DNA from 3 places in the Lysobacter panacisoli genome. Region 1 is predicted to be linked to each of the others. Evidence: predicted binding sites of a transcription regulator. Region 1 holds the regulator's gene; each other region holds the start of a gene.
The links. Region 1 encodes HrcA, which represses chaperone genes, less so after heat shock. Its sites were predicted from a motif close to TTNGCACTCNNNNNNNNNGAGTGCNAA; they were not measured.

Region 2: rpoH (RNA polymerase sigma factor RpoH) is a predicted target of HrcA. The motif match lies at 8,346-8,372, and genes of this name have one in related genera.
Region 3: groES (co-chaperone GroES) is a predicted target of HrcA. The motif match lies at 7,620-7,646, and genes of this name have one in related genera.

Annotation. Positions count from the first base shown of each region.
Region 1 covers NZ_VLNU01000001.1:3,125,599-3,135,752, forward strand. Annotated here, with positions in the region: gene FOF45_RS14685 (RnfH family protein) at 1-132, shown strand, start outside; gene FOF45_RS14690 (outer membrane protein assembly factor BamE) at 163-561, opposite strand; gene fur (ferric iron uptake transcriptional regulator) at 722-1,123, shown strand; gene recN (DNA repair protein RecN) at 1,310-2,977, opposite strand; gene hrcA (heat-inducible transcriptional repressor HrcA) at 3,090-4,139, shown strand; gene grpE (nucleotide exchange factor GrpE) at 4,298-4,819, shown strand; gene dnaK (molecular chaperone DnaK) at 4,974-6,893, shown strand; gene dnaJ (molecular chaperone DnaJ) at 7,032-8,153, shown strand; gene FOF45_RS14725 (glutathione S-transferase family protein) at 8,184-8,945, opposite strand; gene FOF45_RS14730 (DUF3857 domain-containing transglutaminase family protein) at 9,067-10,154, shown strand, end outside.
Region 2 covers NZ_VLNU01000001.1:1,193,617-1,203,770, forward strand. Annotated here, with positions in the region: gene FOF45_RS05780 (class I SAM-dependent methyltransferase) at 1-1,506, opposite strand, end outside; gene FOF45_RS05785 (protein-L-isoaspartate(D-aspartate) O-methyltransferase) at 1,506-2,252, opposite strand; gene FOF45_RS05790 (NYN domain-containing protein) at 2,304-3,050, opposite strand; gene tal (transaldolase) at 3,163-4,116, shown strand; gene FOF45_RS05800 (MFS transporter) at 4,223-5,578, shown strand; gene FOF45_RS05805 (NAD(P)/FAD-dependent oxidoreductase) at 5,575-6,834, shown strand; gene FOF45_RS05810 (hypothetical protein) at 6,871-7,278, opposite strand; gene rpoH (RNA polymerase sigma factor RpoH) at 7,460-8,335, opposite strand; gene ung (uracil-DNA glycosylase) at 8,562-9,281, opposite strand; gene FOF45_RS05825 (response regulator) at 9,278-10,117, opposite strand; gene ftsX (permease-like cell division protein FtsX) at 10,114-10,154, opposite strand, start outside.
Region 3 covers NZ_VLNU01000001.1:1,960,934-1,971,087, reverse strand. Annotated here, with positions in the region: gene FOF45_RS09315 (malonic semialdehyde reductase) at 1-255, opposite strand, end outside; gene FOF45_RS09310 (mitochondrial fission ELM1 family protein) at 372-1,349, shown strand; gene glnE (bifunctional [glutamate--ammonia ligase]-adenylyl-L-tyrosine phosphorylase/[glutamate--ammonia-ligase] adenylyltransferase) at 1,355-4,180, opposite strand; gene FOF45_RS09300 (hypothetical protein) at 4,567-5,349, opposite strand; gene groL (chaperonin GroEL) at 5,509-7,146, opposite strand; gene groES (co-chaperone GroES) at 7,274-7,561, opposite strand; gene FOF45_RS09285 (helix-turn-helix transcriptional regulator) at 8,079-8,480, shown strand; gene FOF45_RS09280 (hypothetical protein) at 8,483-8,935, opposite strand; gene cutA (divalent-cation tolerance protein CutA) at 9,063-9,404, shown strand; gene FOF45_RS09270 (protein-disulfide reductase DsbD) at 9,397-10,154, shown strand, end outside.

The DNA of each region.
Region 1 (10,154 bases):
GGCGTGCGCGTCGAACCCGGCACTGTGCTGCGCGAGGGCGATCGCGTCGAACTGTTGCGACCGCTGCAGGCCGATCCCAAGGATGCGCGCCGCCGGCGCGCCGAATCGCGGCAGAAAAAAACCCGGCCGTAGCCGGGTTCTTCTAGCTGCGTCGCGCGGCGATCAGCGGCGGCGCGGCTTCTTGTCCTTTTCCTTCGGCAGGTTGCGGCCGAACTGCTTGACCGTCTGCTTGGCCAGCTGCTCGTCCTGCTCGGGGAAGTAGTCGCCTTCCCACTTCGCCAGTGCGTCGTTCTCGAACCAGAGGGTCAGGTTCTTCTTCTCGGTGCGGCCAAGGCGGTCGGTGCGCTGGGTGGCGGTGTAGTCCCAGCGATCGTGGTGGAACGGATCCTCGATCGAGGGCGAGCCGAGCAGCAGGGTGACCTGTTGCTTGCTCATGCCGGTCTGCAGCTGGTCGACATTGGCCTTCTCCAGCAGGTTGCCCTGGTAGATCGGCTGCTTGTAGAGGATGCCGCAGCCCCCGGTGAGCATGGCGATTGAAAGGACCAGGAGGAGCTTGTGCATCGTGTGCTTCGGCATCGGATGTCGGCGACAGGCGGATAACGTCGCGATGATACACTGAAGGACGCATCCACCAAGCGCGGGCGCTGCCCCCCGGGGCCGCGTTCATCCGGCGTTCCGACGGTCGACCGCCACGCGCTTGCCGTCTGATGAGGGAACCCAAATGGAATCGCAAGACCTCCGCAACGCCGGGCTCAAGGTCACCCATCCGCGCCTGCGCATCCTGGAATTGCTGGAGCAGGCCAAGCCGCGGCACATGACCGCGGAAGACATCTACCGGCACCTGCTGGAGCACGGCGAGGACATCGGCCTGGCCACGGTGTACCGCGTGCTGACCCAGTTCGAAGCCGCCGGCCTGGTGCTCAAGCACAACTTCGAAGCCGGCCAATCGGTGTACGAACTGGACCGCGGCCATCACCACGACCACATGGTCGACGTGGACACCGGCAAGATCATCGAGTTCGAAAGCGCGGAGATCGAAGAGCTGCAGCGCAAGATCGCGGCCAAGCACGGCTACGACATCGAGGAGCACTCGCTGGTGCTGTACGTGCGCAAGAAGCGCTGATCCGCGATCCGCGATGCGCAAGAAAAAGCCCGCCAATGGCGGGCTTTTTCTTGCCTTCTCCCCTTGTGGGAGAAGGTGCCCGAAGGGCGGAAGAGGGGCGCGACGCGCAGCGGCGCGGGCGACCCCTCTCCCTGACCGCCTTCGGCGGTCTGTCCTCTCCCACAAGGGGAGAGGGAAGTCGTGCTTTCACACCACGTCCGCCAGCAGCCGCTTCGCCGCCGCGCGAGCTTCGCGGGTCAGTTCGACGCCGCCGAGCATGCGCGCCAGTTCTTCCTCGCGTTCCTTTGCGCCGAGCGACTGCACGGCGCTCTGGGTCACGCCCTCGCTGGCCGCCTTGCTGACGCGGTAATGCGCATGTCCCTGTGCGGCCACCTGCGGCAGGTGGGTCACGCACAGCACCTGTCGGCTGGCGCCAAGCGCGCGCAGCTTCTGGCCGACGATCTCCGCGACCGCGCCGCCGATGCCGGTGTCGACCTCGTCGAACACCATCGTCGGCACCGCGTCCATGCCCAGTGCGGCGACTTCGATCGCCAGCGAGATGCGCGAGAGTTCGCCGCCGGAGGCGACCTTTCGCAGCGGCCGTGCGGGTTGGCCCGGGTTGGCGGCGACCATGAATTCCACGCGCTCGCCGCCCTGCGGGTCGGGGCGATCACCGTCGTGGGGTTCGAGTTCGACGTCGAAGCGTCCGCCGCCCATGCCCAGTTCGGCGATCAGCGCGGTGGTGCCCTGCGCCAGGCGTTGCGCGGCCTCTCGGCGATGCGCGCCGAGGATGTCGGCGGCCTCGCGCCAGGCACGGCGGGCGCCGTCGATCTCGCCGTCGAGGTGCGCCAGTCGAACGCCTGCACCGCGCAGCGTGTCCAGTTCCGCGACGATGGCGTCGCGCTGCGCGGCCAGTTGTTCCGGTGCGACGCGGTGCTTGCGGGCCAGTTCGTGCATGCGACCGAGACGGTGCTCCAGCGCGTCGAACGTGGAGGGATCCAGGTCCAGGTCGCTGCGCACGCGATCGAGCAGGGCCAGCGCCTCGTCGATCTGGATTGCGGCCGCGTCGAGCATCGCATCGACCTCGCCCAGGCGCGGTTCGTGTTCGCTCACGCGCTGCAGGTCGGAACGCACGTGTTGCAGCGTGCGCGACAGGGAGGGCTCCTCGTCGCCACCGAGCTGGGCGAATGCGCCCTCGCAGGCAGCGATCAGGCCGGCTGCGTGCGCATGGCGGCGATGGTCGGCCTGCAGGCGCGCGATGGCGTCGGGCTCCAGTTCTTCGCGATCGAGTTCGGCGTGCTGGTGTTCCAGCCAGTCGATGCGATCGGACACGTCGCCCTGTGCGGACAGCGCGTCGCGCTCGGCGATCAGCGCGGTCCATGCCGTCGCGGCGGCCTCGACCGCGCGTAGTTCGCCGTCGTGACGGCCGAACGCGTCGAGCAGGGCAAGCTGGCTCGGGCGTGAGAGCAGGGCCTGGTGTTCGTGCTGGCCGTGGATTTCGACCAGCAGCCCGGCCAGTTCACCCAGTTGCCCCAGCGTCACCGGACGGCCGTTAACCCAGGCGCGCGATCCGCCGTCACGGCGGATGACGCGGCGGATCTGGCAGGCGTCGTCCTCGTCGAGTTCGTTCTCGCGCAGCCAGGCCTGGGCCAGTGGCACGTCGTCGAGGGAAAACTCGGCGGTCAGCTCGGCACGGTCGGCGCCGTGGCGCACGACGCCGCTGTCCGCGCGCAGGCCTGACAGCAGGCCCAGCGCATCGACCAGCAGAGACTTGCCGGCGCCGGTTTCTCCGGAGATGACGGTGAGACCCGGGCCGAAGGAGAGTTCGGCCCCGGTGACGACGGCGAATTGTTTGAGCGAGAGATGGACGAGCATCGGACCGCGATTGTGCCCTGTGTGGGTTGCGGCTTGATAGCGGGGCGGCGTCTCAGGAGGTGAGAGCGCGATGGCGCTTGCACCGCGCGGTAAGCCGTCATATATCGCGACCATGAACCGAAAAGCCGCCGACCCCAGCCTCGACCCGCGCGCCCGGCAGCTGCTGCGCACGCTGATCGGGCGCTATATCCATAGCGGCGAGCCGGTGGGGTCGCAGACGCTGGCGCGCCACGCCGGGCTGGACGTGAGCCCGGCGACGATCCGCAACATCCTGGCCGACCTAGAGGACGCGGGCCTGCTCAGCGCGCCGCACCATTCGGCCGGGCGCATCCCGACCGCGCAGGGCTACCGGTTGTTCGTGGATTCGCTGCTGCAGGTCCGGCCGCTGCCCGACAGCGACCTGGCTCGCCTGCGCGGCGAGCTGCCGGCGGGGTCGGGGACGCAGGCCCTGTTGGGCAGCGCGTCGGAGCTGCTGTCGGCCATGACCCACTTCGTCGGTGTGGTCAGCGTGCCGCGCCGCGAGCAGTTCGCCTTCCGTCGTATCGACTTCGTCCCACTCGACGCCCAGCGCGTGCTGGCGATCCTGGTGTTCGCCGACAACGAGGTGCAGAACCGCATCGTCCAGACTCGGCGCGCGTTCGACGCCGGCGAGCTGGAACGCGTGGCGAACTACCTCAACGCGCACTTCGCCGGGCGCACCATCGTCGACATCCGCGCCACCCTGCTGCAGGAACTGCGCACCGCGCAGGACGAGATGCAGTCGCTGCTGGCGCAGTCGGTCGAGCTGGCCGAACAGGCGCTGGCCCCGTCCGGCGACGACATGGTCCTGGCCGGGCAGACCCGGCTGATGGGCGTGCAGGACCTGGCCGACCTGGATCGCCTGCGCGAGCTGTTCGACGCCTTCGCCCGCAAGCGCGAGATCCTGCAACTGCTCGAACGCACGGTGCAGGCCCCGGGCATGCGCATCTTCATCGGCGAGGAAACCGGCCTGGCCCCGATGGAGGGGATGTCGCTGGTGACCGCGCCCTACGCCTCGGGCAGCGGCCAGGTGCTGGGCGTGCTGGGGGTGATCGGGCCCACGCGCATGGCCTACGACCGGGTCATCCCGGTCGTGCAGGCCGCCGCCGACGCCCTCGGCGCGGCCCTGAACCGGGACACCTGAGCCCCGCGTGCGGCGATGGCCGGCCGGCGCCGGCGCGTTCGTCTTGGACCGTGCTTGTCTTGAATCCCGTGGCGGCGGCCCCATTGCTGCCGTAACGCGCCTTCGAGCGCGGTTTTCCGCATGTTTGAGCGCCACTGGCGCAGGGATGGAGCAACCGCATGACCAGCAACACTTCCGGCGAAACCCCCGACACCGCCGACGTCGCCACCGAGAACGACGGCGCCACGCTTGCCACGCAGCTCGAGGCGGCGCAGGCCGAACTGACGCAGTTGCGCGACGAGATCCTGCGCGATCGCGCCGAGCTGGAGAACCAGCGCAGGCGCATGACGCGCGACATCGACACCGCGCGCAAATTCGCCAACGAACGCCTCCTCGGCGAGCTGCTGCCGGTCATCGACAGCCTGGAAGCCGGCCTGGCCGTGCAGTCCGACACCGCCCAGCACCTGCGCGAGGGCATGGAGCTGACCCTGCGCCAGCTGCTCAAGGTCGCAGGCGACAACGGCCTGGTCGCGGTCGATCCGTCCGGACAGCCGTTCGATCCGGAGCGTCACCAGGCGATGAGCATGGTCGAGAGTCCCGCGCACGCGCCCGGCGACGTGGTCCAGGTCTACCAGAAGGGCTGGCTGCTGAACGACCGGCTGCTGCGTCCGGCCCTGGTCGTCGTCGCGCGCCACGACTGACGCGCGCCTTCGCGGGGCGGGCGTCCGCGATGGCCCTTCGATGCCATCGATGGACACGTCCTCCCCTTGAAGGACGGTGCCAGACCCCCAGATAGCGGACAACGGCGGATATCACCGCCCCAGACATTCAAAGCATTCGAGAGGGAGCAAACACATGGGCAAGATCATCGGCATCGACCTCGGCACGACCAATTCGTGCGTGGCGATCATGGAAGGCGGCAAGCCGCGCGTCATCGAGAACGCGGAGGGTGATCGCACCACGCCGTCCATCGTCGCCTTCACCAAGGACGGCGAAGTGCTCGTCGGCGCCTCGGCCAAGCGCCAGGCCGTCACCAATCCCAAGAACACCTTCTTCGCCGTCAAGCGCCTGATCGGCCGCAAGTTCACCGACGCCGAAGTGCAGAAGGACATCGGCCTCGTTCCGTACAAGATCACCCAGCACGAGAACGGCGACGCCTGGGTCGAGACCGCCGAAGCCAAGAAGATGGCGCCGCAGCAGATCTCGGCCGAAGTGCTGGCCAAGATGAAGAAGACCGCCGAAGCGTATCTGGGCGAGGCCGTCACCGAGGCGGTCATCACCGTGCCGGCGTACTTCAACGACAGCCAGCGCCAGGCGACCAAGGACGCCGGTCGCATCGCCGGCCTGGACGTCAAGCGCATCATCAACGAGCCGACCGCGGCCGCGCTGGCCTATGGCATGGACAAGAAGGGCGGCGACCGCAAGGTGGCCGTGTACGACCTCGGCGGCGGCACGTTCGACGTGTCGATCATCGAGATCGCCTCGGTCGACGGCGAGATGCAGGTCGAGGTGCTGGCCACCAACGGCGACACGTTCCTGGGCGGTGAAGACTTCGACAAGCGCGTCATCGATTACCTCGTTGAGGAATTCCAGAAGGACCAGGGCATCGACCTGCGCAAGGATCCGCTGGCCCTGCAGCGCCTGAAGGACGCCGCCGAGCGCGCCAAGATCGAGCTGTCCAGCGCGCAGCAGACCGAAGTGAACCTGCCGTACGTGACGGCCGACGCGTCGGGTCCGAAGCACCTCAACATCAAGCTGACCCGCGCCAAGCTTGAAGCGCTGGTCGAGGACCTGATCAAGAAGTCGATCGAGCCGTGCCGCATCGCGCTGAACGACGCCGGCCTGCGCGCCAGCGAGATCAGCGAAGTGATCCTGGTCGGTGGCCAGACCCGCATGCCCAAGGTGCAGGCGGCGGTCACCGAGTTCTTCGGCAAGGAGCCGCGCAAGGACGTCAACCCGGACGAGGCCGTGGCCGTCGGTGCGGCGATCCAGGGCGGCGTGCTGCAGGGCGACGTCAAGGACGTGCTGCTGCTCGACGTGACCCCGCTGTCGCTGGGCATCGAGACGCTGGGTGGCGTGTTCACCAAGATCATCGAGAAGAACACCACGATCCCGACCAAGGCCTCGCAGGTGTTCTCCACCGCCGAGGACAACCAGTCGGCCGTGACCGTGCACGTGCTGCAGGGCGAGCGCGAGCAGGCCCGCTACAACAAGTCGCTGGCCCGCTTCGACCTGACCGGCATCGAGGCCGCGCCGCGCGGCATGCCGCAGGTGGAAGTGTCCTTCGACATCGACGCCAACGGCATCCTGCACGTGTCGGCCAAGGACAAGAAGAACGGCAAGGAGCAGAAGGTCGAGATCAAGGCCGGCTCGGGCCTGTCCGAGGACGAGATCGCCAAGATGGTCGCCGACGCGGAAGCCCACCGCGAGGAAGACCAGAAGTTCCATGAGCTGGTCCAGGCCCGCAACCACGCCGACGCGCTGATCCACACCGCGCGCAGCGCGATCAAGGACAACGGCGACAAGGTGGCGGGCGACGTGATCGGCCGCACCGAAGGCGCGATCGCCGAGCTCGAGACCGCGATGCGCGGCGACGACAAGGCCCAGATCGAGGCCAAGTCGAAGTCGCTGGAAGAGGCCGCGCAGTCGCTGTTCGCTGCGGCTTCGGCCGGTCAGCCGGGCGGCCCGGATGCCGGTGCCGGTCCGGCCGGTGGCGCCAAGTCCGACGACGTGGTGGACGCGGAGTTCACCGAGGTCAAGGACGACAAGAAGTAAGGCGGGAATAGGGAGTCGGGAATCGGGAATCGTGGGCGCGCGCCGCCTTCACCTTCCCGGTTCCCGTTCTTGTGTCCGTGAGCCGCAAGGCTCGAGCTCCAGACGATTCTCCATTCTCCATTCCCGATATCCGGCTCCATGAGCAAACGCGACTACTACGAAGCACTGGGCGTGGCCCGCGATGCCAGCGACGAAGACCTGAAGAAGGCCTATCGCCGCTGCGCGATGAAGTACCACCCGGACCGCAACCCCGGCGACGCAGCCGCGGAAGCCTCCTTCAAGGAGTGCAAGGAAGCCTACGAAGTCCTGTCCGACGCCAACCGGCGCCGTGCCTACGACCAGCACGGCCATGCTGCGTTCGAGCACGGCATGGGCGGCGGCGGTGGCCAGGGTTACGCCGACATGGGCGACATCTTCGGCGACATCTTCGGCAACATCTTCGGTGGCGGTGCCGCGCGCGGTCCGCGTCGCGGTGCCGACATCGGCTACGTGATGGAACTGTCGCTGGAAGAGGCCGTCGGCGGCACCGACAAGACCATCGAGATCCCGACGCTCGACGAGTGCACGACCTGCGACGGCTCCGGCTCGGCAGACGGCAAGCTGGAAACCTGCGAAACCTGCCACGGTCGCGGTCAGGTGCGCTTCCAGCGCGGCATTTTCTCGATGCAGCAGGCCTGCCCGCATTGCGGCGGTCGCGGCAAGACCATCCCCAATCCCTGCGCGGACTGCAACGGGCAGGGCCGCGTGGAGCGGACCAAGACGCTGCAGGTGAAGATCCCCGCGGGCGTCGACAACGGCGACCGCATCCGCCTGGCGGGCGAGGGCGAGGCCGGTCCGGCCGGATCGCCGCCCGGCGATCTTTACGTCGACGTGCGCGTGCGCGAGCACGATATTTTCCAGCGCGACGGCGACGACCTGCACTGCGAAGTGCCGATCCGCATCTCGCAGGCCGCGCTCGGCGACTCGATCCGCGTGCCGACCCTCGGCGGCGAGGCCGAGTTGCGCATTCCCGCCGAGACCCAGACCGGCAGGCTGTTCCGCCTGCGCGACCTCGGCGTGAAGTCGGTACGCAGCCGCAAGCCCGGCGATCTGTATTGCCGCGTGGTGGTGGAAACGCCGGTCAACCTGACCAACGAGCAGCGCGAGCTGCTGGAGAAGTTCGAGGCGACGTTCGTCGGCGACAACGCGCGCCGCCATTCGCCGCGTTCGTCCACCTTCATGGACGGCGTGAAGGGCTTCTGGGACCGCATGACGTCCTGATCCATCGCGGCGCGCTCTGGCGCGCCGCGCTCATTCCACCGCGTTCAACTGCGAATACGTCGTCGCTGGCGATGCGGCCAGGCGCGCGCGCCAGTCGAGCAGGTCGCGATACTCGGCGGCCAGCGCCGGATCGCTCCAGCAGCGCCGCGTCGCGGGCCCCAGCGGCGGTACGCTGCGTGCGATCGGCGCGATCGTCTCCAGCACGACCGCCATCGCGATGTCCGCGTAACCGAACGTCCCGAGCAGATGGTCGCCGCCCCGTGCGGCCAGCGCCACGCGCGTGACCTCCAGTGCGCGCCGCAACGCACCCGGCTGCACCAGGTGCGCATACTTGCGGTCGAGCCGGCGCGCCGCGTCGCGCGCGACGAAGCGCAACGGAGCCGGCGGAATCCACGGCATCGTCGAAGCGGTGGCTTCATCCAGCGCGGCGGGATCGGCCAGCACGCAACGCACAACACGCGTGCGGCCTTCGGCCAGCGCGGCTTCGCTGAGCTCGTTCCACGGTTCGATGTGCGCGAAGTCGCCGAGCCGGCCGTCGCCCGCGCGCGCCGCCGCGAATCGCGCGATGTCCCACGAACCACGCACCGCACCGTCGCCGAGCAGCAACACCGGCACCGACACCATTCCCGACCCTTGCCGCAACCGCCAGCGCAACCACGGTTCGCTCAGCGTCGGCGTGTATTCGCGATAGGCGAAGTCGACGCCGCAGGCTTCCAGCGCCCAGCGGGCCTTCTGCGTCCACGGCGAGAAAGATTCGCCCACCAGCAATGGCATTACGGCACGTCGCGTCATGGCGGCAGCGGTGAGTGCGTCGCGGCCAGTATCCGCGTTTCCGACGGTGGCCGTGGGATGCCGGCCTTGCGGTAGCATCGGCGCCCGGAGCGGTGACGGATTCACCGTGATTGGGGGAAGCATGTCGAAACGATGGAATGCGCGCGCCGTCGCGACCGCGCTGTGCCTGGTCTGTGCGCCGGCGATCGCGGCACCGGAACTGGAACCGCAGGACGAACGGTGGGCAGAGCACCTGCGCCTGGACGTGGCGTACGTCATCCAGGCTGACGGCACTTACACCGAGACGCGCGAACAGGCGATCAAGGTGCTCAAGCCGGAGGCGCTGGAGATCTTCAAGGACCGCACGATCGACTACAGCACCAGCATCCAGAAGGCCGATGTGCTGGAGGCCTACACGCTCAAGCCGGATGGCCGGCGTATCCCGGTGCCCAAGTCGAACTACCAGGTCCAGACAAGCGGCGGGCAGGGCGACGGCGGGCCGGTGTTCTCCGATCGCAGCTCGATGACGGTGGTGTTCCCCGAACTCGCGGTGGGCGACACGACGGTGTTCAAGTACCGGCTGACTGCCTCGCAGCCGCTGTTCGACCGGCAGTTCTCGGAAGTGGAGACCTTCAGCCGCGAGACCTACTACGGCCAGGTCGATCTGCATTTCGACGCGCCGGCGGACCTGCCGGTCAAGCACGAGGCATGGCACATGCAGGTCGTCCGCGACGAAGTCGTCGGCGGTCGCCGCATCAACCATTGGCGCCTCAGCAATACCAGCCCGATCAAGTCCAGCGACCTGTCGGAGCTGTTCGAGTTCGAACGCCAGCCCGGCCTTGTGTATTCGACCTTCGCCACGTACGCCGACATCGCCCGCGTCTACGGCGAGCGGGCCATTCCCAAGGCGCAGCCCACGCCGCGCATCCGCAAGCTGGCCGACGAGATCGCCGGCAAGCGGCGCGAACCGCGCGACGTGGCGAAGGCGCTGTACGAGTGGGTTTCGACCAACATCACCTACGCGGGCAACTGCATCGGCCTTGGCGCGGTGGTGCCGCACGATCTCGACTTCGTGCTCGACAACCGCATGGGCGATTGCAAGGACCACGCGACGCTGCTGCAGGCGCTGCTCAGTGCGAAGGGGATCCAGAGCACGCAGGCGCTGATCAATTCCGGCGGGCTGTTCCGCCTGCCGCGCACGCCGGCGGTGGCGATGGTCAACCACGTCAT
Region 2 (10,154 bases), 1.9 Mb from region 1:
CAGCGGCGCGCGCGCGATCAGCCACGTGCTCGCATCCCAGTTTCGGATCGCGGCGAGTTGCCGTGCGGGATCCAGGACGCCGTCCTCGCGCAGCGCACGCACGGCGGTGGCGAACAGCTTGAGTTCGTCGCGCGGCGGCTGCTTGCTCCAGCGCGTGGCGACGATCGCACCGTCCGGCGTGAGTCGTGACAGGTACTCGCGCATCGCCTCGACCGTGAGCGCGTACTGCTCGCTCGCCGACTGCACGCCGGCACCACCGCTGGCGAAGGATTCGCCACCAGCGAGCACGATCAGGTCGTAGCGCTGCGGGCTGGCGCGAACGAAGGCGCGTGGCTCGGCGACGATCACGCGCACGCGGCGATCACGGAACAGGTCACCCGCATACCTCGCGTACGTGTCGCGCACCCATTGCATGCGTTGCGACGACAGCTCCACCGCATCCACCCGGCGTGCGCCCAGGCTCAACGCCTGCAGCACTTCCACGCCACCGCCCGCGCCGAGCACGAGCACCGAGTCGGGCACGCGCAGGCGATACGGCAACGCGGACGTACTCGCCTCCAGCCAGCGCCATTGCGCGCTTCCGTCCTCGCGGGCGATCACCGTCGGTGCGTCGCCGTCGGTGTAGACGGCGAGCTGTTCGGGCGGTTCATCGGTGTACGACAGGCTCAGCCCCGGCGCATGGCGCAGCGGCACGCGCGGACTTGCGACGACCGCGAGCCAGCCGTAGGGACCGGACTGCTCGGCGATCACCCGCGCCTGCGGCAGCAGCAGCGTCTTCGACAGATCCTTGAACTCGTTCGTCCGTGGCGCCATCAGCTGGGTCGGCCACAACGCGAGTACCGACACCAGCGCAAGCACGCCCGACCATCGCGCCGACGCGCGCGTCGCCAACGGCAGCACCGCGAGCACGCCGCACGCGGCGGCGAGCAGCAGCCCCCGCTGCACCGGCAGCCACGCCATCGCGAGCGCCGCCAACGCGCCAACGCCCGCGCCTGCGAGATCCGCGCCGTACAGCATCGGAATGCGCCCACCATGCCTCGCGAAGGCCAGACCGAAGCATGCGGCGGCGAAGAAGAACGGGACCGACAGCAAGAGGTACAGCGCGCTGAGCCACATCAGCTGGCGCGGATTCCACACCAGCTCCAGTCCGTTGAACGGAATCACGCGTGCGGCGATAGGCGCGAGGATCGCCGACGCCGCGAACATCAGCGCGCAGGCCACGAAGATCCGCTCGAAGTTCGCCGCCAGCGTCGCGCTTCCGTGGCGACGCAGCCACAAGCTCAGCCACGTACCGCTGGCGCCGTGTCCCAGCAGTGCGAGGCTGATGATCATCACCGCGAACGGATGCCAGTGCGCGATCGCGAGCCAGCGCATCAGCAGCAGCTGATACGCCAGCGCACCCGCGGAGACGAGTGCGATCGCCAGCGCCAGACGCAGCGGACGCACTGCGTCGCGCTCGACGTTCGCTGCGGTAGCGTGCACGGCGGCGGGCGTGGTCGCGGCCATCAGCCCGGTCCGCCCGTCAGTGGCACGAAGCGCACCGGCAGGACCTGGCGCGTGCGCACACGTCCCTGCGGGTCCTTGTGCACCAGCAACAGTGTCTGGGTGAAGAAGCTGCTGCCGACCGGGATCACCATGCGCCCGCCGGGGCACAGCTGTTCCAGCAGTGGCGGCGGGATCGAGGACGCGGCCGCGGTGACGACGATGGCGTCGAACGGGGCGTGTTCCTTCCAGCCGTAGTAGCCGTCGCCGGTGCGCGTGCCAACGTTGGGATAGCGCTTGAGTCGTTGCGCGGCCTGCGCCGCGAGCGGCGCGATGATCTCGATCGAGTACACCTGCGCACCGGACTCGGCGAGCACTGCCGCCTGGTACCCCGAACCTGTACCGACTTCGAGGATCTTCAGCCCTTTCTTCGGCGCCGCCAGCGATGTCATCAACGCGACGATGTAGGGCTGCGAGATGGTCTGTCCGTAGCCGATGGCGAGCGGGCGATTCTCGTAGGCATCGTCGCGCTCCGAGGCGGGCACGTACTCGTGGCGCGGCACGCGCGCGAGCAGGTCGAGCGCGGTCCGTTCGATGCGTGCGGCCGAACCTGCGTCCGCGCGTGCTTCGGCCTGCAGTTCGGCAATCAGCGCACGGCGCTGCGCAAGGTAAGGATCGGCTGGCTGGCCGAATGCGAAGCCGCCCGGCAGCAGCGTCAGCAGGATCGCCGCTCGGACCCGTCCCCTGGCGATGGCGACCTCGCCGGACATGGCGGCGAGTCTAGGACCGGCGGCGTTAGCGCCCCGGCAAGGGTCGCGGCCTCATTTCTTCGTCGCGGCGCGAGCGCGGCGCGGCTTGAAGCGCACCCACACGATCTGTTCGTCGCGCTTCACTTCGAACAGCCCGCTGGCCTCGATCAGGTCACTGAGCTTGCGGTAGCCGTAATTGCGCGAGTCGAACGACGCCTGGTTGCTGATCTGGTGCCCGACCGCGCCCAGGTGCGCCCAGCCATCGTCGCCTGCGGCCGAATCGACCGCGCTGCGCAGCATCTGCACCAGGCGCGTATCGCCCTTGAGTTCGCCCGCGCTGGCGGGCTTGGCCGCGACCGGCGCCGTCGTTTCGCTGCTGGCCTGCACCAGCGCTTCGAGGTAGGTGAACTTCGAGCACGCGTTCACGAACGGCAGCGGCGTCTTCTTTTCGCCGAAGCCATAGACCTTCACGCCGTCGGTGAGCAGACGCATCACCAGCGGGGTGAAGTCGGCGTCGCTGGAGACGATCGCGAAGCCGTCCAGGTTGCGCGCGTAGAGCAGGTCCATCGCGTCGATCACCATCGCCATGTCGGAGGCGTTCTTGCCGCTGCTGTAGGCGAACTGCTGGATCGGGCGGATGGCGTACTCGTGCAGGGTCGCTTCCCAGCCCTTCAGGTGCGGGCTCTTCCAGTTGCCGTAGGCGCGGCGCACGTTGGCCACGCCGTGGCGGGCGACCTCGGCGAGGATCACGTCGATCTTGCCCGGCGGTGCGTTGTCGGCGTCGATCAGCAGGGCGATGCGGCGTTCGGGTTCGGGCATGATGCGATCTCCTGTCCGGCAGCCGTCGGAGCCTAGCGCACGATCACGGACACGGGCATGACGGCGCGGGCGCAATCCCCCACAATGGGGTCGAACCCGACCCCCTATCGCCATGACCAGCCAGCTCGAACAACTCCGCACCCTGTCGGCGGTCGTCGCCGACACCGGCGACATCGACGCCATCGCCCGCTTCCATCCGCTCGACGCCACCACCAATCCGTCGCTGCTGCTCAAGGCGGCCTCGCTGCCGACGTATGCGCCGCTGATCGACTCGGCGATCTCGCAGGCACGCGGCACCGACCTGCCCGCGCGCGTGGCGGACGCCGCCGACCTGCTCGCGGTGACGGTGGGCGTGGAAATCCTCAAGCTGATCCCGGGCCGCGTCTCGACCGAAGTCGACGCACGCCACAGCTTCGACACGCAGGCCACGCTGGCGCAGGCGCGCAAGCTGGTCGCGCTGTACGAGCAGGTCGGCATCGGCCGCGAGCGGCTGCTGATCAAGATCGCCTCGACGTGGGAAGGCATCCGCGCCGGCGAGCAGCTCGAGCGCGAAGGCGTCAACTGCAACCTGACCCTGCTGTTCTCCTTCGCCCAGGCCGTGGCCTGCGCGGAAGCGGGCGTGTTCCTGATCTCGCCGTTCGTGGGCCGCATCCTCGACTGGCACATGTCCAACGGCGGCGAGAAGCCGGCCACGCCGCAGGACGATCCGGGCGTGCAGTCGGTGACGCGCATCTGGCACCACTACAAGCGCCACGGCTTCAACACGGTCGTCATGGGCGCGAGCTTCCGCAACACCGGACAGGTGCTGGCGCTGGCGGGCTGCGATCGCCTGACGATCTCGCCGGACCTGCTGGCCGACCTCGCCGCGAAGGAAGGCGGCGTCACGCGCGCACTGACGGACAGTGGCGAGCGCGCCGCGGCACTGCCGCGCCTGACCGAATCGGCGTTCCGCTGGGAACACAACGAGGACGCGATGGCGACCGACAAGCTCGCCGACGGCATCCGTCGTTTCGCTGCCGACCAGCGCAAGCTCGAGACCATGCTGGCGCAGCGACTGGCGGGCTGAAGCCCGGTCGCAGTCCGCATCGAAAGCCTGGCTCCGGCCGGGCTTTTTCGTTTTTGCAGGTGATCGTCGACTGCGACGACGCGCTGCTTCAGGCAAACTGGTGCGCATGGATGCCACCGTTCCGATGACACCCGCCCGCCGCCTGCGCAGCATCTTCAGCGGTTCGGTCGGCAACCTGGTGGAGTGGTACGACTGGTACGCGTATTCGGCGTTCGCCATCTACTTCGCACCGCACTTCTTTCCCAAGGGCGATTCGACCGCGCAGCTGCTCGACACGGCGGCGGTGTTCGCGGTCGGATTCCTCATGCGCCCGGTCGGCGGCTGGCTGATGGGCCTTTACGCCGACCGCCACGGACGCAAGGCCGCGCTGATGGCGTCGGTACTGCTGATGTGCGCCGGCTCGCTGATGATCGCGCTGGCTCCGGGTTACGAGCGCATCGGCCTGGCCGCGCCCGCGCTGTTGGTGTTCGCGCGCTTGCTGCAGGGACTGAGCGTCGGTGGCGAGTACGGCACCTCCGCGACGTATCTGAGCGAGATGGCCGACTCGCGGCGTCGCGGCTTCTGGTCGAGCTTCCAGTACGTAACGCTGGTGATGGGCCAGCTGCTCGCGCTGGCGCTGCTGGTGCTGCTGCAGCGCGCACTGCTCACCGAGGAGCAGCTGCACGATTGGGGCTGGCGCATTCCGTTCGTGGTCGGCGCTCTGTGCGCGGTTACCGCGCTGTACCTGCGCCGTGGCATGGAGGAAACCGAATCCTTCGCGGTGGCGCGTACGCGTGAGCGCCAGCAGCGCGGCAGCCTGCGCGTGCTGTTGCAACACCCGCGCGAAGTGCTGACGGTGATCGGCCTGACGATGGGCGGCACGCTGTCGTTCTATACCTTCACCACGTATCCGCAGAAGTTCCTGGTCAACACCGGCGGCTTCAGCAAGGCCGATGCGACGCTGGTGTCCGCGGCTTCGCTGCTGGTGTTCATGCTGCTGCAACCGCTGGTCGGCGCGCTGTCCGATCGCACGGGACGGCGTCCAATCCTGATCGCCTTCGGCGTGCTCGGCACGGCGTTCACGTACTCCATTCTCAGCGGGCTGGCCTCCGCATCCACCGTGGGCAGCGCGTTCGCATGGGTGATGGCGGGGTTGCTGATCGTCAGCGGTTACACCTCGATCAACGCTGTGGTGAAGGCGGAACTGTTCCCCGCGCATATCCGCGCGCTTGGCGTCGGCCTTCCATACGCAATGACCGTGTCGCTGTTCGGTGGGACGGCCGAGTACGTCGCGCTGTGGTTCAAGCAGATCGGACGCGAGTCCGACTTCTACCTGTACGTCACCGCCTGCGTCGGTGTGTCGCTGCTGGTGTACGTGTTCATGCGCGACACCAAGCACCACTCGCGCATCGACCGCGATCACGACATCGCCGACGACCGCGACGCCGACATCACCCTTCCGGACCGGACACCCATCGCATGAGTTCGCACGACGCACGCCCGCACGTGGTCATCGTCGGCGGCGGATTCGGCGGGCTGTGGGCCACGCGCGCGCTCGCCGGGCGCGCGGTGCGCATCACGCTCATCGACCGCCGCAACCACCACCTGTTCCAGCCGCTGCTGTACCAGGTCGCCACCGCAGGATTGTCCGCGCCCGACATCGCCGCACCACTGCGCCACATCCTGCGCAACCAGCGCAACGTCGAAGTGCGGCTTGGTGAAGTGGTCGGCCTGGACAAGCAGGCGCGCGCGGTGACGCTCGCCGACGGCGACGCGATTGCGTACGACTATCTGCTGATCGCCAGCGGCGCGACGCACGCATACTTCGGCCACGACGAATGGAGCGCCGACGCGCCGGGCCTGAAGACGCTCGACGATGCGCTCGCGATCCGGCGCCGGCTGCTGCTCGCATTCGAGCGTGCGGAAGCCTGCGACGATCCCGCTGAGCGCGCGGCATGGCTGAGTTTCGCGGTCGTCGGCGGCGGCCCGACCGGTGTCGAGCTGGCCGGGACGTTGGCGGAGATCGCGCGCCACACGCTGAAGCGCGAGTTCCGCAACATCGATCCCTCGCACGCGAAAGTGCGCCTGCTCGAAGCCGGCCCGCGCGTGCTTTCGTCATTCCCCGAGTCGCTTTCGGAGAAGGCGAAGCAGCAACTGGAACGTCTCGGTGTGGAGGTCGTCGCCGGCACGCCGGTCGGCGCGATCGACGAACGTGGCTACACGCTCGGCGACATCTTCGTTCCCGCGCGCACGGTGTTGTGGGCAGCGGGCGTGGCTGCGTCGCCACTGGGCGCGTTGCTCGATGCGCCGCGCGATCGTGCGGGACGCGTCGCGGTATCGCCGGACCTGAGCGTGCCCGGCCATCCGGAGATCTTCGTCGCCGGCGATCTGGCCAGCGTGCAGCAGGACGGCAAGCCGGTGCCCGGTGTCGCCCCGGCGGCCAAGCAGATGGGCGCGCATGTCGCGACGGCGATCGCGGCGCGGCTCGCCGGCAATCCCGCACCTGCGTTCCGTTATCGGGACTACGGCAACCTGGCCACCATCGGGCGCATGGCCGCGGTCGTGGACGTGCACGGATTCCGCTTGTCGGGACTCATCGCGTGGTGGTTCTGGCTCGCCGCGCACGTGTTCTTCCTGATCGGCTTCCGCAACCGCATCATCGTGCTGATCAACTGGGCCTGGGCGTACTGGAGTTACCAGCGGCACGCGCGGATCATCTTCGGCCCGCTCGATCGATGAAGACGGCAGCCGCGAGCGCGGCTGCCGTCGGATGCATCAGGTCCAGATGTCGATGTACTCGGCCGTCGCGGTGACGGTCTTGGTCGCGCCGGTGGCGACGTCCTGGATCGTCACGGTAACGGTGACCGGCTGCCCGCCGCTGGTGTCTTTGCGGATGGAACGGTTGCACCACGACGCGGTCGCGCCGCAGCCCGTGACCGACCACTGGAAGGTGTAGCTGCCCGGCGCGAGGCCGATCACCTCGAAGTGCGCCGTCGTCGGATTGGGCTGGCCCGGACGCCAGCCGCTGGAACAGAAACCGGACGTCAGCTGGTCGAACGCCGACGTGTCCACGTAGCACGCGAGCGTCGCATTGCTCACGTCTCCCGCCTTCGCCGCGGGCGCATACGTCCCCAGCATCGAACCGCACAGCACCAAAGCCGCCATCAGAAGCTTCGCACTCATCCTGAGTCTCCTTGCGTTGGGTTCACCCTTCCCTGTCACCGCACCGCGCGGTGGCGGAGGGCCCGCGCACGTTCCGGGGCGCGCGATGAAGACGATGTGAACTCGACCGCGTTGTCGGGAGTCCCAAACGAAAACGGCCCGGAAATCCGGGCCGTTTCGTGAGTCGTGCGGATGCGCTGGATTACGCCGCGAACAGCGCGCGCATCTTCTTCAGTGCGTTGGCTTCGACCTGGCGAATGCGTTCGGCGCTGACGCCGTACTCATCGGCCAGTTCCTGCAGCGTGACCTTGCTGTCGGCATCGAGCCAGCGACGCTTGATGATGTCGCGCGAACGCTGGTCGAGACCGGACAGACCTTCGCGCAGCAGCGCCAGGTGGCTGTCTTCCTCGTCCTCACGCTCGTACGCCTGCGACGGATCCTCGGCATCGGCGCGCAGGTACGCGGCCGGCGACGGCGGCGCGTTGTCGTCGTCGGCATCCGGTGCATCGAAACCGATGTCTCGGCCCGACAGGCGCGATTCCATCTCAAGCACTTCGCGCTCGGAGACGTTGAGGTCGCGGGCGACGGCGCTGACTTCCTCGGCGTTCATCCAGCCCAGACGGGTCTTGGACTTGCGCAGGTTGAAGAACAGCTTGCGCTGCGCCTTGGTCGTGGCGACCTTCACGATGCGCCAGTTCTTCAGGATGAACTCGTGCATCTCCGCACGGATCCAGTGCACGGCGAAGGACACCAGGCGCACGCCCTGTTCGGGATCGAAGCGCTTGACCGCCTTCATCAGGCCGATGTTGCCTTCCTGGATCAGGTCGCCCATCTGCAGGCCGTAGCCGTTGTAGCCACGAGCCACGTGGACGACGAAGCGCAGGTGCGAATGGACCAGCTCACGCGCGGCGTCGAGGTCTTCGCCGTCGCGGAAGCGACGCGCCAGGGCCTGTTCGTCCTCGGCCGTCAGCACCGGGATGCGGTGCACGGCATTGACGTAGGCATCCAGCGAACCGAGCGCGCTCGGGACCGGAAGGTTGTTCGGAACCAGGGGGAGATTGCGGCTGTTCTGGGTCATGGGCAGCATATTAGCAGTCGAAATGGTGGTCTGCTAAAGGTCGAAAGGGCCTCAGTGTTTCATGGATGGGACAAAGGCCGGTGCCCGGGAAATACCGCCGCCTGCGACTGAATCTTTACGAATCAACCACTTGGGCAGCCCTGGGCGGGCGACCATCGCAAATGCCGCCAGGATTGTGGCGGCCCTTCATAGACCGGCTCATGGGCCGAAAGTTCAGGGGCCCCGTTCAGGCCTGCAGCGAAGCCCGGGCGGGCAGCGACCAGTCGATCGGCGGCTGCCCGTGACGAGCGAGGTACTCGTTGGTCGCAGAGAAATGCCCGCAGCCCAGAAAGCCGCGGTGCGCCGACAACGGCGAAGGATGCGGCGCCTTCAGCACCCGGTGCCGACGCGGATCGATCACCTTGCCCTTGGCCTGCGCGTAGCTGCCCCAGAGCAGAAACACCAGACCGTCGCGTTCGCGGTTGAGGGTTTCGACGACGTGATCAGTGAAGCCTTCCCAGCCCTTGCCCTGATGTGCGCCGGCGCGGCCTTCTTCGACGGTGAGCACCGCGTTGAGCAGCAAGACACCACGACGCGCCCACGGCAGCAGGCAGCCGTGATCGGGACGCGGAATGCCGAGGTCGCGCTGGATCTCCTTGAAGATGTTGTCCAGCGACGGCGGCACCGGCACGCCGGGCAGCACCGAGAAGCACAGCCCATGCGCCTGCCCGGGCCCGTGGTACGGGTCCTGGCCGAGCACCACGACCTTTACGTCATCGAACGGCGTCGCGTCGAACGCGGCAAAGATGTTCTGCCCGGGCGGATAGATGCGCGCGCCGGCAGCCTTGCGGTCGCGCAGGAACGTCGACAGCGACTGCATGTCGGGTCGTTGCAGGTAGTCGCCGACCTTTTCCTTCCAGGACGCTTCGAGGCGGATGCGCTCCGGACTGGCCGCCGCGTCGTTCATGCGTCCAGCGTCGCCGGCTCCGCCAGCCGTGCCAGCCGCAGCTGGAACAGGGTCTTGGTGACCAGCAGGCGCTCCTCGATCGGCTTGAGCACCAGATCGTTCGCGCCCGCGCGCAGCAGCGCACTCTGGTTGTCGGCATTGCCGTCGCCGGTCATCACCAGCACCGGCAGGCGACGCTTGCCGTAGTTGAAATCCTCGCGCAGGCGCGCGAGCAGGTCGTTGCCGCTGAGCGCGCCCTTCAGATAAACGTCGGTGAGCACGAGGTCGCAACCGACATCGTCCTGGCCGCGATGCGTCTCCAGGTACTCCAGCGCTTCTTCCACGCCGACGAAATGCAGCACGGTGAGGCCGTGGCGTTCGAGCATGCGCTTGGTCGCCAGCGCGACGACCTTGCTGTCCTCCACGTACAGCACGCGGGCGCCGGGGATCGGCTGCGGCTGCACGTAGCCGCGGATGAACGCGGCCAGCGCGGTGTGGCCGAGCGCCTTGTCGAAGTAGTCGGTGACGTCCTCCGTGAAGCGGCGCGATTCCAGGTGCGACTGCGCATCGCCGGAGACGACGATGATCGGCACGTAGGCCTGCCCCGCGGATTCACGCACCGCGCGCGCAAGCGCGATGCCGTCGCCGTCGGGCAGCACCAGCGAGGTGGTCACCAGGTCGACCGCGCCGCTGGCGAGCGCATTGCGCGCCTCGGCGATATCGGCGCACGGCACGACCACGGCGTCGGACAGCTCGCGCTTGAGCACGTCGCCGATCAGCTTGCGCACCAGCTTGGAGCCGTCCACGACCATGATCCGCGGCGCGTTGCTGGCGAGATGGCGGAGATCCTGGCTCATGCGGTCGGTCGATTCTGTCGCAGATGATGGCCGGTGA
Region 3 (10,154 bases), 1.2 Mb from region 1:
CTTGGCGTAGTTGCCTTCGTCGAGTGCCGGGGCGAGCTTGGCCTTGGCTTCGGCCGACTTCACGAACACCAGCCGCAGCGGCGACATGTTGGCGCTGGTCGGTCCCCACTTGGCCAGCTCGTACAGCTGGCGCAGGGTGTCGTCGCTCACCTCGCCCGTCAGTTCGTTATGGGTGCGGGCGGTGCGGAACAGCCGGTCCAGCGCCGCGTCGGACAGCGGAGCGGCATCGGCGGGCCGGGAATCGGATTGCGACATTCGTGAACTCCAGGGAGGGCCGCACGACTGCCGCGGCCGAGGATCGAGAGTGTAGAGTCTGGCACGATCGCAACAGCCGACTGTTCCGGAACGGATTGATCACAAACGTGCAACGAATGCGCGACGAATCTGGCCTTTTTCGCCCCTCCGCCACGGCCTCGACCTGGACCCTGACCGACGGTAACGCCGGCAACGTCCGCCAGGCCGAAGCGCTGGCGGCCGCACTGGGCGGGGCCTTCGAGCGCTGGACGCTGCAATCGCGGGCCCCGTGGCGATGGCTGGCCCCGCGCATCCTGCCGGGCGCGCGGCATGCGTTCGGTGACGGCTTCGCGCGGGCCTGGGACACTCCGCCCGGGCTGGCCATCGGCTGCGGCCGACAGGCAGCGCTGGCCAGCCGCCTGCTGCGCTCACGCGGCACGCGCGCGGTGCAGATACTGGATCCCCGCATCGATCCGGCGCACTGGGACCTGGTGATCGCCCCCGAACACGATGGCCTGAAGGGTCGCAACGTGATCCCGGTGCTCGGCAGCCTGCATCCCATCGACGACCTGTGGCTGGCGGCGGCGCGACGCGATTTCGCGAGCTACGCCGCCCTGCCCGGCCCGCGGACCGCGCTGCTGATCGGCGGCGACAGCGCGCACACGCGCTTCGATGCCGGCACCTATGAGGTGCTGCTGGATCGCATCGCCAGCGTCGTGCGCGATGAAAGCGGCAGCGTGCTCGCCACCGCATCGCGACGCACGCCCGCCGACGTTCGCGCGCGACTGCGCCAGCAATTCAGCGCGTTGCCCGGCGTCGTATGGGCGGGCGAAGACGACGGTGCGAACCCCTACGCAGGCCTGCTGGCGTGGGCCGATCGCATCGTCTGCACCGCCGATTCGGTGAACATGCTCTCGGAAGCCGCGGCGACACTGGCGCCGGTGTTCGTCGCCGGGCACGAACGTGTCGGCGGCCGCCCGCGCCGCTTCATCGAACGACTCCTGCGCTCACGCCGCGTGCGCACAGTCGGCGTCGACATGGAGCCGTACGACGTCGCTCCGCTGCGCGAAACCGCACGTGTCGCCGCGGAAGTGCAGGCGCGCCTGCACGGCTGACGCCGTCAGGCGGCGGGCACGTCGTCGAATGCCAGTCCGTGGCGATGCGTCGCGGCGATGATCGACTCGCGCGCGGAGGCGATGCGTTCGTCGATCGGCAAACGGCGCGGACGCCGGTCGAGCGTGCACGCCAACCCTGCGTCGAGCAGCACCGCGTGCGCACCGATCAACGCCTGCACTTCGTCGGCATCGAGCCAGCCATCACTCGCTACCGTCGATATCAGCGCCGGCGTATTGCGCGGCGCGAGCCACGCGGCATGCTCGGCCGAGTGCGCGAGCACCGCGTACTGCAACAGGAATTCCAGGTCGACCAGGCCGCCCTGGCCCTGCTTCAGGTCGAAGCTGCCGGCATCGCTGCGATCGAGTTCGGCGCGCATGCGTCGACGCATCGCGACGACATCGTCGCGCACCGTCTTGGCATCGCGCTCGCGGGAAAGCGTCTGCGCGCGAACCTGTTCGAAGTCCGCACCCAGCGAGTCGTCGCCGGCGATGAAGCGCGCACGCACGAGCGCCTGGTGTTCCCAGGTCCATGCTCGTTCGCGCTGGTAGTCGCGGTAGCTCGACAAGCTCGAAACCAGCAGGCCTTTCGCGCCATCCGGTCGCAGGCGCACATCGACGTCGTACAGACGGCCTGCGCCGGTCACCGCGCCCAGCAGCGCGACGACCTTCTGCGCCACGCGCGCGAACCAGCGCGTGGCTTCCAGCGGACGGGCACCGTCGGAATGCGCATGCTCGCCGCCGGGCGAGTCGTACAGGAACACAAGGTCGAGATCGGAACCAAAACCCAGCTCTTCGCCGCCGAGGCTGCCATAACCGATCACGGCGAAACGCGCACCGGGCACGCGACCGTGCGCCGTGGCGACTTCATGCTCGGCCAGCCGCAACACGCGCGCGACCACGCCGTCCGCGAGCCACGCAAGCTGGCACGCACTGTCGCTAGCGGACTGGCGACCGTCGCGCAACGCCATCGCCATGCGGAAACTCAGCGCCTGGCGCACTTCGTTCAATGCCTGCAGCACGGCTTCGGCATCGTCGTCGGCATCTTCCGCGACGGCGATGCAGGCCGCGTGCAGGGCCTCGCGTCCCGGCAACGGGCCGGCGACGCGCGCATCGAGCAGTTCGTCCAGCAGCAATGGGTAGGCGGCGAGTCGTTCGGCCAGCAGTGCGCTGCGCGTGACCACTTCCACCAGTCGCGCCAGCGCGGCCGGCTGTTCGTCGAGCAGCGCGAGGTAGGCGCTGCGTCGCAGCACGTTGTGCAGCAGTGCGAGCAGGCGACGCAACGCGAGCATCGGCTCGCTCGATGCGGCCGCGCCCTGCAGCAGCGCCGGCATTACGCGGTCCAGTCGCGCACGCGTGCTGTCGGACAGGCCGCGCACGCCGGGGCTGCGGGCGAAATCGCGCAGCACGCCGTCGGCGTTGCCCGCTTCCACGAATCCCGCGTCGCCGAGCACCGCGCTGTCGCCGCCGTCGGGCAGCGCGCGCCAGTACGCGGTGATCGCATCGGGCGCATTGCGCTTGCGTCGCGGTGCGAGCAAGGCCTCGAACTCGGCCGTCACGCGCGCACGCTGCCCGTCGAGCGCTTCGCGCAGCGATGCCCAGTCGGCGTGATCGAGCGCGATCGCGATGCGCGCGCGATCGCCTTCCGCGTCGGGCAGCGCATGCGTCTGCGCGTCGCGCAGCATCTGCAGGCGGTTCTCGAGGCGGCGCAGGAAACGGTACGCGTGCGCCAGCATCGAACCGGCGTCGTCGCTCATCTGCCGCGCCTCGACCAGCGCCTGCAGCGACGGTAACAGGCGGCGGTCGCGCAGCGCGGGTTCGCGGCCGCCGTAGATCAGCTGCAGCGCCTGCACGAGGAACTCGATCTCGCGGATGCCGCCGGGGCCGCGCTTGATGTCGTCGGCCAGCTCCTTGCGTGCCACTTCGGCGCTGATCGATGCCTTCATGCCACGCAAGCCGTCGAGCGCGCCGAAGTCGAGGTATCGCCGATAGACGAACGGCCGCAGGCTTTCGAGGAAACGTTCGCCCGCATCGATGTCACCGGCGACGGGTCGCGCCTTCTGCCAGGCGTAACGTTCCCAGTCGCGCCCCTCGCGCTGGAAGTACTGCTCCATCGCGGTGAACGACCACGCGACGCGACCGGCGTTTCCATATGGGCGCAGGCGCAGGTCGACGCGATGGCAGAAGCCGTCCACGGTGAGCTCGTCGAGCAGTTTCGCCAGCTGCTGACCGAGGCGCGCGAAGTAATGTTCCGCGTCGAGCGCGCGCGCGCCATCGGATTCGCCGTCGTGTTCGTACGCGTAGACGAGGTCGACGTCGGAGCTGAAATTCAGTTCGCCACCGCCGAGCTTGCCCAAGCCGAACACCACCAGCCGCTGCACGTTGCCTTCGCGATCGCGCACCACGCCGTGGCGCTGCGCGAACTCCGCCTCCAGTGCTTCGAGTGCGAGCTGCAGGCAGCGTTCGGCCAGTCGCGTGCTCCCGGCGAGCGTGTCGTCGACTTCGTCCAGCCCGAGTACATCGCGCCACACCAGCCGCGTGGATTCGGCCGTGCGATAGCGGCGCAGTTGCATCGGCCAGTCGGTGCGGTGTTCGGGCGATAGCGTCGGCGCAGGCCACGCATGCGCGCCATCGTCGCGCAGCAGCGACTGCAGCAGCTCGGGTTGGCGCACCAGCGTGTCGATCGCGAAGTCGCTGGCGATGGCGACGCGGCGCAGACGCTCGTGCGTTTGCGGATCGTCGATCGCGTCCGGACTCGAAAGGCGCAGGCGCGCCATCGCGCGCTCGGCGATGGCGTCGATGGCGCTGGAATGCGTGGGGGAATCGGGATTCATCCGCGCGATTCTGGCATGCACGCACGACGATGTTCGCTGCGCACAGGCGTGTCATCGCACTGCGTGATCAGTGTGTCGGCGGCGTTGGTGCGAAGGCGCGCGCGTCTTTCACGACTCACGCCCGGCTGGGTGCGGAGGACACGCAACGCGCGCTCCTGTCTGGCCCTCGCAACGACGAGGCAGGATGCATGCGGCTCGGATGCGGCGGTGTTGGCAAGAATCCTGCCGACCGACAGCAACGGCTGCCTGGGCTTTGGACAAATAAAAAGCCCGCCCCGGTCGAACCGGTTGCGGGCCTGCTCCCTCCCCCACGTCGGGATGCGCGCTGATCGTGAAGGAACCGTTAGGGGCTTTGCACGCTGCAATGCAAAAGAGAACTGTCGGGTTTAAAAAGTGACCCCGGTCGCGCTCCGCGACCCCGCCAAATCGGGGGTCGCGGCGAACCAGGAGGCGAACTCGGGGGCGATGAAGGGTCGGACCACGTCCGCCGGCACGTCCACCACCGCCGTCTCTGCGCTGCCCGGTTGCTGGGTCGGCACGCCCACGGCGAAGACCTGTCCCTGCGAGTTCACCCTGGGGACCAGTTGGCGGGGATCGGCCAGGCCGGCGCTGGCCGGGGCGCCCGGAGGCGCCTCCGGTGTGGTGGCCGCCGGGTCGCGCAGGAACGCCTGCACCGCGGTCCAGCCGGCCGTGCCGGGCATGAGTTCATCGGCCCGCAACAGCCGCTCGCGATCGCGCTGCCAGACGAACCAGTGCTGGGTGAACCGGCTGGAGGCACCCCCGGTGTACAGGCTGCTGTCGGCGCCGATCACGATGAGCCGCGGACTGTCGACCAGCTGCGAGAAGGCCAGCGTCAATTCGTACGGGGCATCGTTCGGCTTGCGCCTGGCGATCGCGCCGTCGAGCGTCGCACGCTGCGTAGTGGCGTACGCCTGCAGTTCTCGCGCGAGTCCCGCCGGAAGGTGCGCCCCGGCCGGATAGCTGATGCCGACGATCGACTGCGCATTGCGCTCGAACACGTCGCGCGGCGCATCGTCGACCGCGACGGGCACCGTCTGCGGCGTGGAGACGGACGGCGGCTTCTCGCGCTGGCACGCGCCCGTGCAGAGGACGAGCGCCATACAGGCCAGGCGCGCGCACGGCGCGAGGCGAAGCACGAACGAACCCACGACGACTCTCCAATTCCAATGAACCGGAGAACGCTATCGGCGCGGTACCGATGCGGCTGTCGGACGATTCTGAAATGGCGTGCGCGCACGAACGCGACGCGCAAAAAAAAGAACCCCGCATCGCTGCGGGGTTCTTCGTGTCGCGAAGGGTGCGTGGACTTAGAAGTCCATGCCGCCCATGCCGCCCATGCCGCCGCCCGGCATTGCCGGCTCGTCCTTCTTCGGCAGCTCGGCGACCATCGCTTCGGTCGTGATCATCAGACCGGCGATCGACGCGGCGTTCTGCAGCGCGGTGCGGGTGACCTTGGTCGGGTCCAGGATGCCGAACTCGATCATGTCGCCGAACTCGCCATTGGCGGCGTTGTAACCGAACGCGCCCTTGCCTTCGATGACCTTGTTGAGGATGACCGACGGCTCTTCGCCGGCGTTGGTCACGATCTCGCGCAGCGGCGCTTCCATCGCGCGCAGGGCGATGGCGATGCCGTGGTTCTGGTCTTCGTTGATGCCCTTCAGGCCGGCGATGGCAGCCTTGGCGCGCAGCAGCGCGACGCCGCCGCCCGGAACGATGCCTTCTTCCACCGCAGCGCGGGTGGCGTGCAGGGCGTCTTCAACGCGGGCCTTCTTTTCCTTCATCTCGACTTCGGTCGCGGCGCCGACCTTGATGACGGCCACGCCGCCAGCCAGCTTCGCCACGCGCTCCTGCAGCTTCTCGCGGTCGTAGTCGGAGGAGGTCTCCTCGATCTGCGCCTTGATCTGCTTGATGCGGCCTTCGATGCCCGACACGTCGCCGGCGCCGTCGATGATGGTGGTGTTCTCCTTCGAGACCAGCACCTTCTTCGCGCGGCCGAGATCCTTGATGGTGGCCTTGTCGAGCTGCAGGCCGACCTCTTCGGAGATCACGGTGCCGCCGGTCAGGATGGCCATGTCTTCCAGCATCGCCTTGCGACGGTCGCCGAAGCCCGGGGCCTTCACGGCGCAGACCTTCACGATGCCGCGGATGGTGTTGACCACCAGGGTCGCCAGGGCTTCGCCCTCGACTTCCTCGGCGATGATCAGCAGCGGCTTGCCGGCCTTGGCCACGCCCTCGAGGACGGGCAGCAGGTCGCGCACGTTGGAGATCTTCTTGTCGTGCAGCAGGATGAACGGATCGTCCAGCTCGGCCTGCATCGACTGCTGGTTGTTGATGAAGTACGGCGACAGGTAGCCGCGGTCGAACTGCATGCCCTCGACGACGTCGAGCTCGTTCTCCAGGCCCGAACCGTCTTCGACTGTGATCACGCCTTCCTTGCCGACCTTGTCCATCGCCTGGGCGATGAGGTCGCCGATGTTGGCATCGGAGTTAGCCGAGATCGTGCCGACCTGCGCGATTTCCTTGTTGGTCGACGACGGCTTGGAGATCTTCTTCAGCTCGCTGACGGCCTCGGTCACGGCCTTGTCGATGCCGCGCTTGAGGTCCATCGGGTTCATGCCGGCGGCGACCGCCTTCATGCCTTCGCGGATCAGCGCCTGCGCCAGCACGGTGGCGGTGGTGGTGCCGTCACCGGCGTTGTCGGAGGTCTTGGAAGCGACTTCCTTGACCATCTGCGCGCCCATGTTCTCGAACTTGTCGGCAAGCTCGATTTCCTTGGCGACGGACACGCCGTCCTTGGTGATGGTCGGGGCGCCGAAGCTCTTCTCGAGCACGACGTTGCGGCCCTTCGGGCCGAGCGTGGCCTTGACGGCGTTGGCGAGCACGTTGACGCCGCGCAGCATCTTGACGCGCGCGTCCTCGCCGAAGCGGATTTCCTTAGCAGCCATGTTCTTTGACTCCGTGATTCGTGATTGTGATTCGTGGAAGCGGGGGTGTGGTTCGTTCCGGGAGGAGTCCGTCGGCGCGGTGCGCCGCGACGGATCGCCGTTCACCGATGGCGAACCACGGTGTTGATCAGCCGAGGACGGCGAAGATGTCGTCTTCCTTCACCACCAGGAATTCGGTGCCGTCGAGCTTGACCTCGGTGCCGCTGTACTTGCCGAACAGCACCTTGTCGCCGACCTTGACCTTCGGCGCGCGGACGTTGCCGTTGTCGAACACCTTGCCTTCGCCCACCGCGACGACTTCGCCCTTGATCGGCTTCTCGGTCGCCGAGTCGGGGATCACGATGCCGCCGGCGGACATCTTTTCTTCTTCCATGCGCTTGATGACCACGCGGTCGTAGAGCGGCTTGATATTCATCGCGACAATCTCCGGGGATGACGTAAGTGATTGAAACAAAGGGGAAAGAATCGAAATTTTAGCAGTCGCCCCGGCTGAGTGCCAACGTCCGGGGCGAAGAAAACCCGGCGAACCGGGATGGGCGAGATGTGGGGGAGCCTGTCCGCCTTTCAAGGGGCGACTGCGTATTGCAGGACGTGAACCCCGATGTGAGAACGCAAAACGCAAAAAGAAAGAGCGCGTCCCCGTGGAACGCGCTCTTTTGGTGCGGAGTTGGCCGTCCTGAGCTTGGCGCGTCCCTGCACCCGTCCCCGAACCTGACGCCTTGTCATGGCCAACAATCCTTGTCAGCTCGGGAATGGATGTTGGGCATTTGCGTGCCCTGCGGCCAGAGCGCGCCTGCTGACGTTGGGTAGCGCCGCGCAGGCAAAACTGTGAGGAGTGTTGGCTTTCATGTATGCCGATCCTGTCATACGCTACCGTTAGCGCACAGCATGGCGTGTATTTTGTTCACCAGGTGAGCACAGGTAGCCAGCCCATGACCCCGCAGCAACGCATTCGTCTCGCCCGGCGCCATGCCGGCCTCTCCCAGGCCTCGCTCGGCACGGCCGTGGGCGTCCAGCGCAGTGCCGTCGGGCACTGGGAGGCCACGCGCGGCAAGTTCCCGAGCGTGTCCCACCTGCGCGATATCGCACTGGTCACCGGGGTCCAGTTCGAATGGCTGGCGACGGGGCGCGGCAACATGAACCTCTCGGCCGAAACGGCGATGGACTCCGTCGCCGCGGCTGACGCGATCCTGATCGAGGACCCACTGGAGCTGCGCCTGATCGCCGCCTTCCGCGAGGCGCCGACCCGCTCTAAGGCACCGCTGGTGGAAGTGGTCGAACAACTGGCCGACGTGCGCACCGGGCGCGGTCGCACCGGCGCCGCGCGCCGATAGGTTCAGCGTCCGAGCAGGCGTCTGACGGCAGCAGGCGGCAGGGCCGCGCAGTCGGCAGCCGGTTCGAACGCGGACGTCGCGGTTTCGTCGCCCTGCACCAGCTGGACGCGCTTGGGCAGCACCGCGTCGCCCAGGCCCACGGTCCAGACCGCGCGGATGACGCCCTGCATCGGCGGCTCGACCAGCAGTGCGCCATTGGCATCGACGTAGACCAGGTCGTTGGCGGAGGAACTCACCCGCTTGCCGGTCTCCAGGTCGATGACGCCGATCGTGGCGGGATCGCGCCAGCAATCCATCGCGTGCTCGCAGCTCAGGTCGATGATCAGCCGCGGCGCGGGCGTCGCCTGGTAGCAGGCGGCGCGAACGCGGATGCCGTGCGCATCGCCCGGCTGGGCCAGGGCGGCCGGCACGGCGAACGCGCACAGCGCGAGGACGGCGATGGAGCGGTACGGCATCGGACCTCCCGTGCCGGTGGGGGCCGGCGCCGGCAGCCTACGCCAAAGCCCCGACGCCCGGGTGACCGGCCGGCCGCAACCTTCCCACGCCCATGCCCGAGGCCGGTGCCCTACACTGGCGCCCCTCATGGCCGCGTCTCCCGCCCCGCCGGTCCGGCTGGTGCTCAGCACCTGCCCCGATCCGCAGACCGCCGATGCCCTCGCCCGCTCGCTTGTCAGCGAGCGCCTGGCGGCGTGCGTCAACATGCTTCCCGGCGTCGTCTCCACGTACCGCTGGCAGGGCGCGGTCGAGCGCGGCGACGAAATCCTGCTGCTGATCAAGACCACCGCCGACCGCCAGGACGCGCTGATCGCGCGACTGCAGGCTCTGCATCCCTATGAACTGCCCGAGGCCATCGCGGTCGAAGCGGTGGGCGGCCTGGCCGCCTACCTGGACTGGGTGGCCGAACAGACCCGAGACGATGACTGACGCATTCCGCTCCCGCCTTCGCGGACAATTCCGTTCCCTCGCCCTGCGCCTGGGCGCCGCCGCGCTGACCGCGCTGACCATCCTGCCGGCGCATGCGGCGATCGACCCGGACGACCTGCTGCCGGTCGACGAAGCCTTCGCCCTGCGCGCCGAAGCACCATCGCCGGACCGCATCGAAATCCGCTGGCGCATCGCCGACGGCTACTACCTCTACCGCCATCGCATCGCCGTGCAGGCCGACGCCGGCTTCGCTGCACAGCCGCTGCAGCTGCCCAAGGGCGACGCGCACGAAGACGAGTTCTTCGGCAAGGTCGAGACCTACCGCCAGGCACTCACCGCGGTGCTGCCCGGCACGGCGAAGGCGCGACAGGTCACGCTGAAGATCAAATACCAGGGCTGCGCCGACGCGGGCATCTGCTACCCGCCGCAGACGCGCAGCGTGAACGTCGCACTGCCGGCATCGGCGGGCGCGAACGCCGACGAACAGCCGGTGGTGAACTTTGGTGCCGCGCGTTCCGGCGCACCGCTCAGTGGCGGACTGTTTGGTGGAAAGACCGGTGCCACGGACGCGCTGCCGCTGCCGCCGGAACAGGCGTTCGGCTTCGAGGCGATCGCCGGCGACGGCAATACGTTGCTGCTGCGCTTCACGCCGGCGCGCGGCTACTACCTGTACCGCGACAAGACCACGCTGACGCTCGACGACGCGGCGAAGCGCGCCGGCTTCGCGCTGGGCGCGCCGCGCTGGCCGCG